DNA from 3 places in the Streptomyces sp. G7(2002) genome. Region 1 is predicted to be linked to each of the others. Evidence: predicted binding sites of a transcription regulator. Region 1 holds the regulator's gene; each other region holds the start of a gene.
What was found. The regulator HrcA, encoded in region 1, represses chaperone genes, less so after heat shock. The targets are predictions, from matches to a motif close to TTNGCACTCNGNNNNNCNGAGTGCNAA.

Region 1 (3,277 bases):
GGAGCCGCCTCCCGCCATCGGGGCCTGCACGATCGGGTAGCGGCAGAGATCGGTCAGTGCAGTGGGCATGAGCACATCGTGTCACGCCCACCCCCTCGCCCCGAACCGGGGAGGCGGCTGCCGCACGGGTCCGCGGAATCTCCGCGGACCCCGGGCCGACCTGGGCTATCGCCCGTTGAACGCATCCTTCAGACGCGAGAACAACCCCTGCTGCCCCGGCTGGAACTGCCCCGTGGGCCGCTCCTCACCGCGGAGCTTCGCCAGCCGCCGCAGCACCTCCTCCTGCTCGGGGTCGAGCTTGGAGGGCGTCTGCACCTCGACATGGACGATGAGGTCGCCGCGGCCACCGCCGCGCAGATGGGTCACACCGCGCTGGTGCAGCGGGATCGACTGGCCGGACTGGGTACCGGGCCGGACATCGATCTCCTCCACCCCGTCCAGCGTCTCCAGCGGGCACTTCGTGCCCAGCGCCGCCGCTGTCATCGGGATGGTGACCGTGCAGTGCAGATCGTCGCCGCGCCGCTGGAAGACCGCGTGCGGCAGCTCGTGGATCTCCACGTAGAGATCGCCGGCGGGGCCGCCGCCGGGGCCGACCTCGCCCTCGCCCGCGAGCTGGATGCGGGTGCCGTTGTCGACACCGGCCGGGATCTTGACGGTCAGCGTGCGGCGGGAGCGGATACGTCCGTCGCCCGCGCACTCGTGGCACGGCGTCGGGACGACCGTGCCGAAGCCCTGGCACTGCGGGCAGGGCCGCGAGGTCATGACCTGGCCCAGGAACGACCGGGTGACCTGCGAGACCTCACCGCGGCCGCGGCACATGTCACAGGTCTGCGCCGAGGTGCCCGGCGCCGCGCCCTCACCGCTGCACGTCGTACAGACGACGGCGGTGTCGACCTGGATGTCCTTGGTGGTGCCGAAGGCCGCTTCGTTCAGCTCGACATCGAGCCGGATCATGGCGTCCTGGCCACGGCGGGTGCGCGAGCGCGGCCCGCGCTGCGACGCGGTGCCGAAGAACGCGTCCATGATGTCGGAGAAGTTTCCGAAGCCCGCGCCGAAGCCGCCCGCGCCCTGGCCGCCGCCCGCCTGCGAGAGGGGGTCGCCGCCGAGGTCGTAGACCTGCTTCTTCTGCGGATCCGAGAGGACCTCGTAAGCGGCGTTGATCTCCTTGAACCGCTCCTGGGTCTTGGGATCCGGGTTCACATCCGGGTGCAGCTCGCGCGCCAGCCGACGGAAGGCCTTCTTGATCTGGTCCTGCGAGGCGTCACGGCCGATGCCGAGGACCGAGTAGTAATCCGTGGCCACTTACGACTCCGCGAGGATTTGTCCGACGTAACGTGCCACTGCGCGTACCGCTCCCATCGTTCCGGGGTAGTCCATGCGGGTCGGTCCGACCACGCCGAGTTTGGCGACTGCCTCGTCGCCCGAACCGTAGCCGACCGTGACGACCGATGTGGACGCCAGGCCTTCATGGGCATTCTCATGCCCGATACGTACGGTCATGCCCGAGTCCTTGGCCTCGCCGAGCAGCTTGAGCATCACCACATGCTCCTCAAGGGCCTCCAGCACCGGCCGGATGGTCAGCGGGAAATCGTGCCCGAATCGCGTGAGATTGGCGGTACCGCCGATCATCAGCCGCTCTTCGGTTTCCTCCACCAAAGTCTCCAGCAACACCGACAGCACTGTCGAGACCGTGCCGCGGTCGTCCTGCTCGAAGGACTCCGGGAGATCCTGCACCAACTGCGGCACATCCGCGAACCGGCGCCCCACGACCCGGCTGTTGAGCCGGGCCCGCAGATCCGCCAGCGAGGTCTCGCCGAACGGTGCCTGGCAGTCGATGAGCCGCTGCTCGACCCGCCCGGTGTCCGTGATCAGCACCAGCATCAGCCGGGCCGGGGCCAGCGCCAGCAGCTCGACGTGCCGGACCGTGGACCGGGTCAGGGACGGGTACTGCACGACCGCGACCTGCCGGGTCAGCTGCGCCAGCAGCCGGACCGTGCGGCCCACCACGTCGTCGAGGTCGACGGCGCCGTCCAGGAAATTCTGGATCGCCCGCCGCTCCGGGCTGGACAGCGGCTTCACACCGGCCAGCTTGTCGACGAACAGGCGGTAGCCCTTGTCGGTCGGGATCCGCCCGGCACTCGTGTGCGGCTGGGCGATGAAGCCCTCGTCCTCCAGGACCGCCATGTCGTTGCGGACGGTGGCCGGGGAGACACCGAGCTGATGGCGTTCGGTGAGGGCCTTGGAGCCGACCGGCTCCTCCGTCCCCACATAGTCCTGGACGATGGCGCGCAGCACTTCGAGCCTGCGTTCACTGAGCATCCCGCGCACCTCCAGTCCGGCCGTCCGCCGTCTCGACTCTCCTGGCACTCACACGGGCCGAGTGCCAGACCCGGAGCCAGTGTACGGCCGAGTAGCACGCACACGGCAAGGGCAGCCGCGCACGGCACCCGCCCGATGACCGTGTTCGGTCGATCTGTCGGGCAACGCTATCGCGATGGCGCTAGCGTCTCGGTATGCACACTGCTTGGGAAGAGGCCGGTTGGGAACAGCTCGGTGACGGTGTCGCCAGACGCCGTATGCCGAGGTGGGACGAGACGATCGGGGTGATCGCGGGGACCACCGGCGTCATGATCGTCGACACCGGCGCGACCCTGCGCGACGGCGCGGATCTGCGGCGCGCGATCCGCGGCGTGCTGGGCCGCGAAGTGACGCATGTCGCGCTCACCCACCCGCATTTCGATCATGTGCTGGGCACCGCCGCCTTCGCCGGCGTCGAGGTCTTCGGCGCGGCCGGGCTGGGCGAGCTGCTGCGCCGCGGCAAGGACGGACTGCGGCACGACGCGATGCGGCACGGCGTCGGCCGGGACGCCGCCGCCGAGGCCGCCGATCTGCTGGTCGCCCCGCACCACCACGTCCACGACCAGCTGACCGTGGAGCTCGGCGACCGGCAGGTGCTGCTCGCCAACGTCGGCCCCGGTCACACGGCCCACGATCTGGCGGTCCTGGTACCGGGCCGGGGCGGGTCCCCGGAGATCGTCTTCTGCGGCGATCTGGTCGAGGAGTCCGGCGAACCCCAGGCGGGCCCGGACGCGCTGCCGCAGCGGTGGCCCGGCGCACTGGACCGGCTGCTGTCCCTCGGCGGCGAGGACGCACGGTATGTACCCGGCCACGGCGCTGTGGTGGACGCCTCCTTCGTCCGCGCCCAACGGGACGCCCTCGCCGCCCGCTTCGGCGTCGCCCCCTCCTGACCACTCCTGACCACCGCCCGCTCAATCAC
Region 2 (3,277 bases), 960 kb from region 1:
GGGTGACCTTGACCGGGTCGATGACGCCGGCCTTGACCAGGTCGCCGTACTCGCCGGTGGCGGCGTTGAAGCCGTTGCCCTTGTCCTGCTCGGCGACCTTCGCGGTGATGACGTAGCCCTCGAGGCCGGCGTTCTCCGCGATCCAGCGCAGCGGCTCGACGACGGCGCGGCGGACGACGGCGACACCGGTGGCCTCGTCACCCTCCTTGCCGAGGGAGCCCTCCAGCACCTTGCCGGCGTGGACCAGCGCGGAGCCACCACCGGAGACGATGCCCTCCTCGACCGCGGCGCGGGTCGCGGAGATGGCGTCCTCCAGACGGTGCTTCTTCTCCTTGAGCTCGACCTCGGTGGCCGCACCCACGCGGATGACGCAGACGCCACCGGCGAGCTTGGCGAGGCGCTCCTGGAGCTTCTCGCGGTCCCAGTCCGAGTCGGTGGACTCGATCTCGGCCTTGATCTGGGCCACCCGGCCGGTGACGTCCTCGGCCTTGCCGCCACCGTCGACGATGGTGGTGTCGTCCTTGGTGACGGTCACGCGGCGGGCGGTGCCGAGCACGTCCAGACCGGCCTGGTCGAGCTTGAGGCCGACCTCCTCGGCGATGACGGTGGCACCGGTGAGGGTGGCCATGTCGCCGAGCATCGCCTTGCGGCGGTCACCGAAGCCGGGGGCCTTGACGGCCACGGCGTTGAAGGTGCCACGGATCTTGTTCACGACCAGGGTCGACAGGGCCTCGCCCTCGACGTCCTCGGCGATGATCAGCAGCGGCTTGGAGGCACCGGCCTGGATGACCTTCTCCAGCAGCGGCAGCAGGTCCTGGATCGAGGCGATCTTGCCCTGGTGGATCAGGATGTACGGGTCCTCGAGGACGGCCTCCATACGCTCCTGGTCGGTGACCATGTACGGCGAGAGGTAGCCCTTGTCGAAGGCCATGCCCTCGGTGAAGTCCAGCTCCAGACCGAAGGTGTTGGACTCCTCGACGGTGATGACACCGTCCTTGCCGACCTTGTCCATCGCCTCGGCGATGAGCTCGCCGACCTGCTTGTCCTGCGCGGACAGGCCGGCCACGGCGGCGATGTCGGACTTGTCATCGATCGGACGGGCGGTCGCGAGGAGCTCGTCGGACACGGCCTTGACGGCGGCGTCGATGCCCTTCTTCAGGGCGGCGGGGGAGGCGCCGGCGGCGACGTTGCGCAGGCCCTCGCGGACCAGCGCCTGGGCCAGCACGGTGGCGGTGGTGGTGCCGTCACCCGCGATGTCGTTGGTCTTGGTCGCCACCTCCTTGACGAGCTGGGCGCCAAGGTTCTCGTACGGGTCGTCGACCTCGACCTCACGCGCGATGGTGACACCGTCGTTGGTGATCGTCGGCGCGCCGAACTTCTTGTCGATGACGACGTTGCGGCCCTTGGGGCCGATCGTCACCTTGACGGTGTCGGCAAGCTTGTTGACGCCGCGCTCAAGGGCGCGACGGGCGTCCTCGTCGAACTTCAGGATCTTCGCCATCGGTTGCTTCAAGTCCTCTCATTGCGATCCTCGGCCACGGCGTGGGGACCGCTGTCGCTCAAACGAACTGCGCCCCTGCCCCGGGTTGTTTAGACGCGGGAACCAGGGGCGCAGATCACGGCAAAACTGGGTGACTTACTTCTCGACGATCGCGAGAACGTCGCGAGCCGAGAGAACGAGGTAGTCCTCGTTGTTGTACTTCACCTCGGTGCCGCCGTACTTGCTGTAGAGCACGACGTCGCCGACCTTCACGTCGAGCTCGACGCGCTTGCCGTCCTCGACCCGGCCCGGGCCCACGGCCAGGACGACGCCCTCCTGGGGCTTCTCCTTGGCGGTGTCCGGAATGACCAGGCCCGAGGCCGTGGTCTGCTCGGCGTCGAGCGGCTGGACCACAATGCGGTCCTCAAGCGGCTTGATGGCAACCTTGGAGCTGGTGGTCGTCACGATCCGACCTCCCCCTTCGGAGATCTCACGGGGTTAACTGTCTGAGGTGGCGACCAGGTGGATCCGTCGTCGCGGGTGCCGGACCTGCCCGTCGCTGTGTTGGCACTCCCCACTGGAGAGTGCCAACGCTGAGACTATGACGCGGTTAGCACTCGGTCAAGCGGAGTGCCAGCGCGGCGGGGGGCTCTTCCCCCGCCGCGGTTGACCGGCCGTACGGAACCGGGGCGGCAGGCCGCACGGAGCCGGGGTTCCGCGGCCGCCCGCATTCGGCGATCATGGTCATCCACCGCGGGGGCGGGGCGGGTGACGAGGCATCCAGCGGGCAGGTTCCCGCCAAATCGGACACACCTTCCCCTGAACTCGCAACCACGCCACCGGCTGCCTCGTCTACCTCCCCGACTGCCGGGCCGACGAACCGGGCCCGTTCCCGGCCGGCCGGCGGCCTCGACGACCGATGGCGGAGGAATCCCGTGTGTGCAGCGACCCGAGTTCCCCGGAGGGCCAGGGTCCCGGAGAGCGACGTCGAACGCACCATGACGTTTGCCGCCCTGGCCCAGGCACCGGACCGGCGGAGAACCGAGGCACGGCTGCTCGCCCTCGTCGTCCTGATCGCGGTCTTCGGCTACACCTACACCGGTCTGTCGATGAGCGGCCGACTGCCCGACGGGCTGGCCGTCTTCACCGTCAGCATGCTGCTCATGGCGCTGCTCCCGCATCTGGTCCTGCGCCGCTTCGCGCCCCGGGCCGATCCGCTGATCCTGCCGGTGGCGACCCTGCTGACCGGGATCGGGCTGGTGCTGCTGCACCGCCTGGACATCACCTACGCGCAGACGCCCCGGCTGAAGACCGCCGCGGCGGCCAACGGCCAGCTGGTGTGGACGGCGATCGGTGTGGCGGTCTGCATCGCCATCCTCCTGATACTGCGCGACCACCGCATCCTGCAGCGCTACATCTATCTGACGATGGTGATCGCGCTGGTGCTGCTGATGGCACCGGCCTTCTTCGGCGCCGATATGTACGGCGCCAAGCGCTGGATCCTGCTGGGGCCCCTGTCGCTGCAGCCCGGTGAGTTCGTGAAGATCATGATCTCGGTGTTCTTCGCGGGCTATCTCACCGTCAACCGCGATGCGCTGGCACTGGCCGGCCGCCGCGCCCTGGGCATCCAGCTGCCCCCGGGGCGGCAGCTCGCCCCGATCTTCACGATCTGGGCGATCAGCCTGCTGGTGCTGATCTTCGAACGGGACCTCGGCACCTCGCTGATCTTCTTCGGCGTCTTCGTGATCATGCTCTACATGGCCACCGACCGCACCAGTTGGGTGGTGTGCGGTCTGC
Region 3 (3,277 bases), 2.3 Mb from region 1:
CCGCCGGGACCGGCCACCCTGGTCGGAGCCGTCCTGCTGGCGGTGAGCGGGGCCCTGTGCGTCGGGGGCTGCTTCATCCGTCGTAAGGGCCAGGCGCAGCACCCCTGATCGCGCCCCTTCCCGCAGCGGGTTCGGCATCCGTCCCCCGGCGAACGCACTCAGCCGCCGGCCGCATCGGCCCCGACCGCCCCCGTACGAACCGTGGTTCGCGGGCCCCTCTACGGCCCGCCCCCACGCCGGCACGGTAAATCCCGTACGCCGCCCGGCGAAGACGACACCGCCCGCGAAGACGCCGCGGGCCGGCGGAGACGACGCCGCCCGGCAGAGACTCCGCGGGCCGCCCCCGAAAACCCCCGAAAAACGCCGCCGGGGCGGCACCCCCCGAGAGGAGGGTGCCGCCCCGACGAACGTGTGGACGTGTGATCCGGGAGGATCAGCGTTCCGATCCAGAGGATCAGAAGTCCATGTCACCGCCCGGCATGCCGCCCGGAGCGCCCGCCGGGGCGGCCTTCTCCGGCTTGTCGGCGATGACGGCCTCGGTGGTGAGGAAGAGCGCCGCGATGGAGGCGGCGTTCTGCAGCGCGGAGCGGGTGACCTTGGCGGGGTCGATGATGCCTTCGGCGATCATGTCGACGTACTCGCCGGTCGCGGCGTTCAGACCGTGACCGACGGCCAGGTTGCGCACCTTCTCCACCACGACGCCGCCCTCGAGGCCGCCGTTGACGGAGATCTGCTTGAGCGGGGCCTCCAGCGCGAGCTTCACGGCGTTGGCGCCGGTCGCCTCGTCACCGTCGAGGTCCAGCTTCTCGAAGACCGAGGAAGCCTGGAGCAGGGCGACGCCACCGCCGGCGACGATGCCCTCCTCGACGGCCGCCTTCGCGTTGCGAACGGCGTCCTCGATGCGGTGCTTGCGCTCCTTGAGCTCGACCTCGGTGGCGGCACCGGCCTTGATGACGGCCACGCCGCCGGCCAGCTTCGCCAGACGCTCCTGGAGCTTCTCGCGGTCGTAGTCCGAGTCGCTGTTCTCGATCTCGGCACGGATCTGGTTGACGCGGCCCTGGACCTGCTCGCTGTCGCCGGCACCGTCGACGATGGTGGTCTCGTCCTTGGTGATGACGACCTTGCGGGCGCGGCCGAGCAGTTCGAGACCGGCGTTCTCCAGCTTGAGGCCGACCTCCTCGGAGATGACGGTGCCACCGGTGAGGATGGCGATGTCGCCGAGCATGGCCTTGCGGCGGTCACCGAAGCCCGGGGCCTTGACGGCAACGGACTTGAAGGTGCCACGGATCTTGTTGACGACCAGGGTCGACAGGGCCTCGCCCTCGACGTCCTCGGCGATGATCAGCAGCGGCTTGCCGGACTGCATGACCTTCTCCAGGAGCGGCAGCAGGTCCTTCACGCTGCCGATCTTGGAGTTGACGATGAGGATGTACGGGTCGTCGAGCGACGCCTCCATACGCTCCATGTCGGTGGCGAAGTACGCCGAGATGTAGCCCTTGTCGAAGCGCATACCCTCGGTGAGTTCCAGCTCCAGACCGAAGGTCTGGGACTCCTCGACGGTGATGACGCCTTCCTTGCCGACCTTGTCCATGGCCTCGGCGATCAGCTCGCCGATCTGGGTGTCAGCGGCGGAGATGGAGGCGGTCGAAGCGATCTGCTCCTTGGTCTCCACGTCCTTGGCCTGCTCCAGCAGGGCGGCGGAGACGGCCTCGACGGCACGCTCGATACCGCGCTTGAGGGCCATCGGGTTGGCGCCGGCGGCGACGTTGCGCAGGCCCTCGCGGACCAGGGCCTGGGCCAGGACGGTCGCGGTCGTCGTGCCGTCACCGGCGACGTCGTCCGTCTTCTTCGCGACCTCCTTGACCAGCTCGGCGCCGATCTTCTCGTACGGGTCCTCGAGCTCGATCTCCTTGGCGATGGACACACCATCGTTGGTGATCGTGGGGGCGCCCCACTTCTTCTCGAGGACGACGTTGCGGCCCTTGGGGCCGAGGGTGACCTTGACGGCGTCGGCGAGCTGGTTCATCCCGCGCTCGAGACCGCGCCGTGCCTCCTCGTCGAACGCGATGATCTTGGCCATGTGAAGTGGTCCTCCCGGACTGGGGTGGATTGCTCCGGACCGCGCTGGCGCCCGCGACGGACGACCTGCAGACCTGTGTGGTTCCTTGCCCCACGCGGCCTACGGGCCTCACCGACCCGGTCCTTCTTTGTCACTCTCACTGGGAGAGTGCTAACGCCAATGATTAGCACTCGTGGGGTGCGAGTGCAAGCCGCCCGGAGGGGCGTCGTTGAGGGGCGGCGGTCGGGCGACGGGTGGGCGCACAGCCGAAGGCCCGTACCCCCCTCAGGGGTACGGGCCTTCCTCACGCAGTAGTTGGTCGGCGCCTCAGCCGGCCACCCGGACCATGTCCGCCTGCGGCCCCTTCTGGCCCTGCGAGATCTCGAACTCGACTCGCTGACCCTCCTCAAGGGTGCGGTAGCCGTCCATCTGGATCGCGCTGTAGTGGACGAAAACATCCGCACCACCGTCGACCGCGATGAAGCCGTACCCCTTCTCCGCGTTGAACCACTTGACGGTGCCCTGAGCCATGCCTAACTCCCCTATTACTGGCCCTTGCGCAGGACCGCACTCCGCGGACCCGGGTCAGACCTCACCCCGCGAAAGGCCCGTGGGGTGTGCGCCGGAACGCGTCGACCGCCGCTGAATGTATCTGCACAGATGCCCAGAGCAACAGGTCAATCGGACGAGAAATCTGGCGCCGGAGAATCGGCAATATGCGGCGAAATCCTGGTTCTCCAGGGCAAGTCGGGCCGGGCATAGCGCACCTAGGCGACAAATACCGCCCACACTTTGGACACAACTGACCGCGAACACATATGCGTTCGGCACGCTCACGGTGATATCCGGAGGGGGATCACCCCAATGGTATCTCCTTTCACAACACGGAATTGCCCCGTCCGCTTTCCGGCGGACGGGGCAATTCCGGTCATGCAGGAGAAGAGTTGGCGCAAATCAGCAGCCGCCGGCCACGGCCGGGATGATCGAGATGCCGGCGCCGTCCGGGGTCGGCGTCTCCAGGCCCTGCTCGAAGCGCACATCGTCGTCGTTGACGTACACGTTCACGAAGCGGCGCAGCTTGCCGGCGTCGTCCAGCACACGGGCCGCGATGCCCTGGTGGTTCTGCTCCAGGTCGGCGATCACCTCGGAGAGGGTCGCGCCCTCGGCGGGGACCTCGGCCTGGCCACCGGTGTACGTGCGGAGGATGGTGGGGATGCG

Region 2: a site for HrcA is predicted at 2,091-2,117, ahead of groES (co-chaperone GroES). Genes of this name have one in related genera too.
Region 3: a site for HrcA is predicted at 2,208-2,234, ahead of groL (chaperonin GroEL). Genes of this name have one in related genera too.

What each region holds. Positions count from the first base shown of each region.
Region 1 is NZ_CP102609.1:3,451,580-3,454,856, forward strand. It holds gene NUT86_RS14310 (nitronate monooxygenase) at 1-69, opposite strand, end outside; gene dnaJ (molecular chaperone DnaJ) at 166-1,302, opposite strand; gene hrcA (heat-inducible transcriptional repressor HrcA) at 1,303-2,319, opposite strand; gene NUT86_RS14325 (MBL fold metallo-hydrolase) at 2,514-3,248, shown strand.
Region 2 is NZ_CP102609.1:4,408,963-4,412,239, forward strand. It holds gene groL (chaperonin GroEL) at 1-1,501, opposite strand, end outside; gene groES (co-chaperone GroES) at 1,637-1,945, opposite strand; gene NUT86_RS18315 (FtsW/RodA/SpoVE family cell cycle protein) at 2,479-3,277, shown strand, end outside.
Region 3 is NZ_CP102609.1:5,769,211-5,772,487, reverse strand. It holds gene NUT86_RS24570 (hypothetical protein) at 1-108, shown strand, start outside; gene groL (chaperonin GroEL) at 455-2,080, opposite strand; gene NUT86_RS24560 (cold-shock protein) at 2,387-2,590, opposite strand; gene NUT86_RS24555 (MoaD/ThiS family protein) at 3,014-3,277, opposite strand, start outside.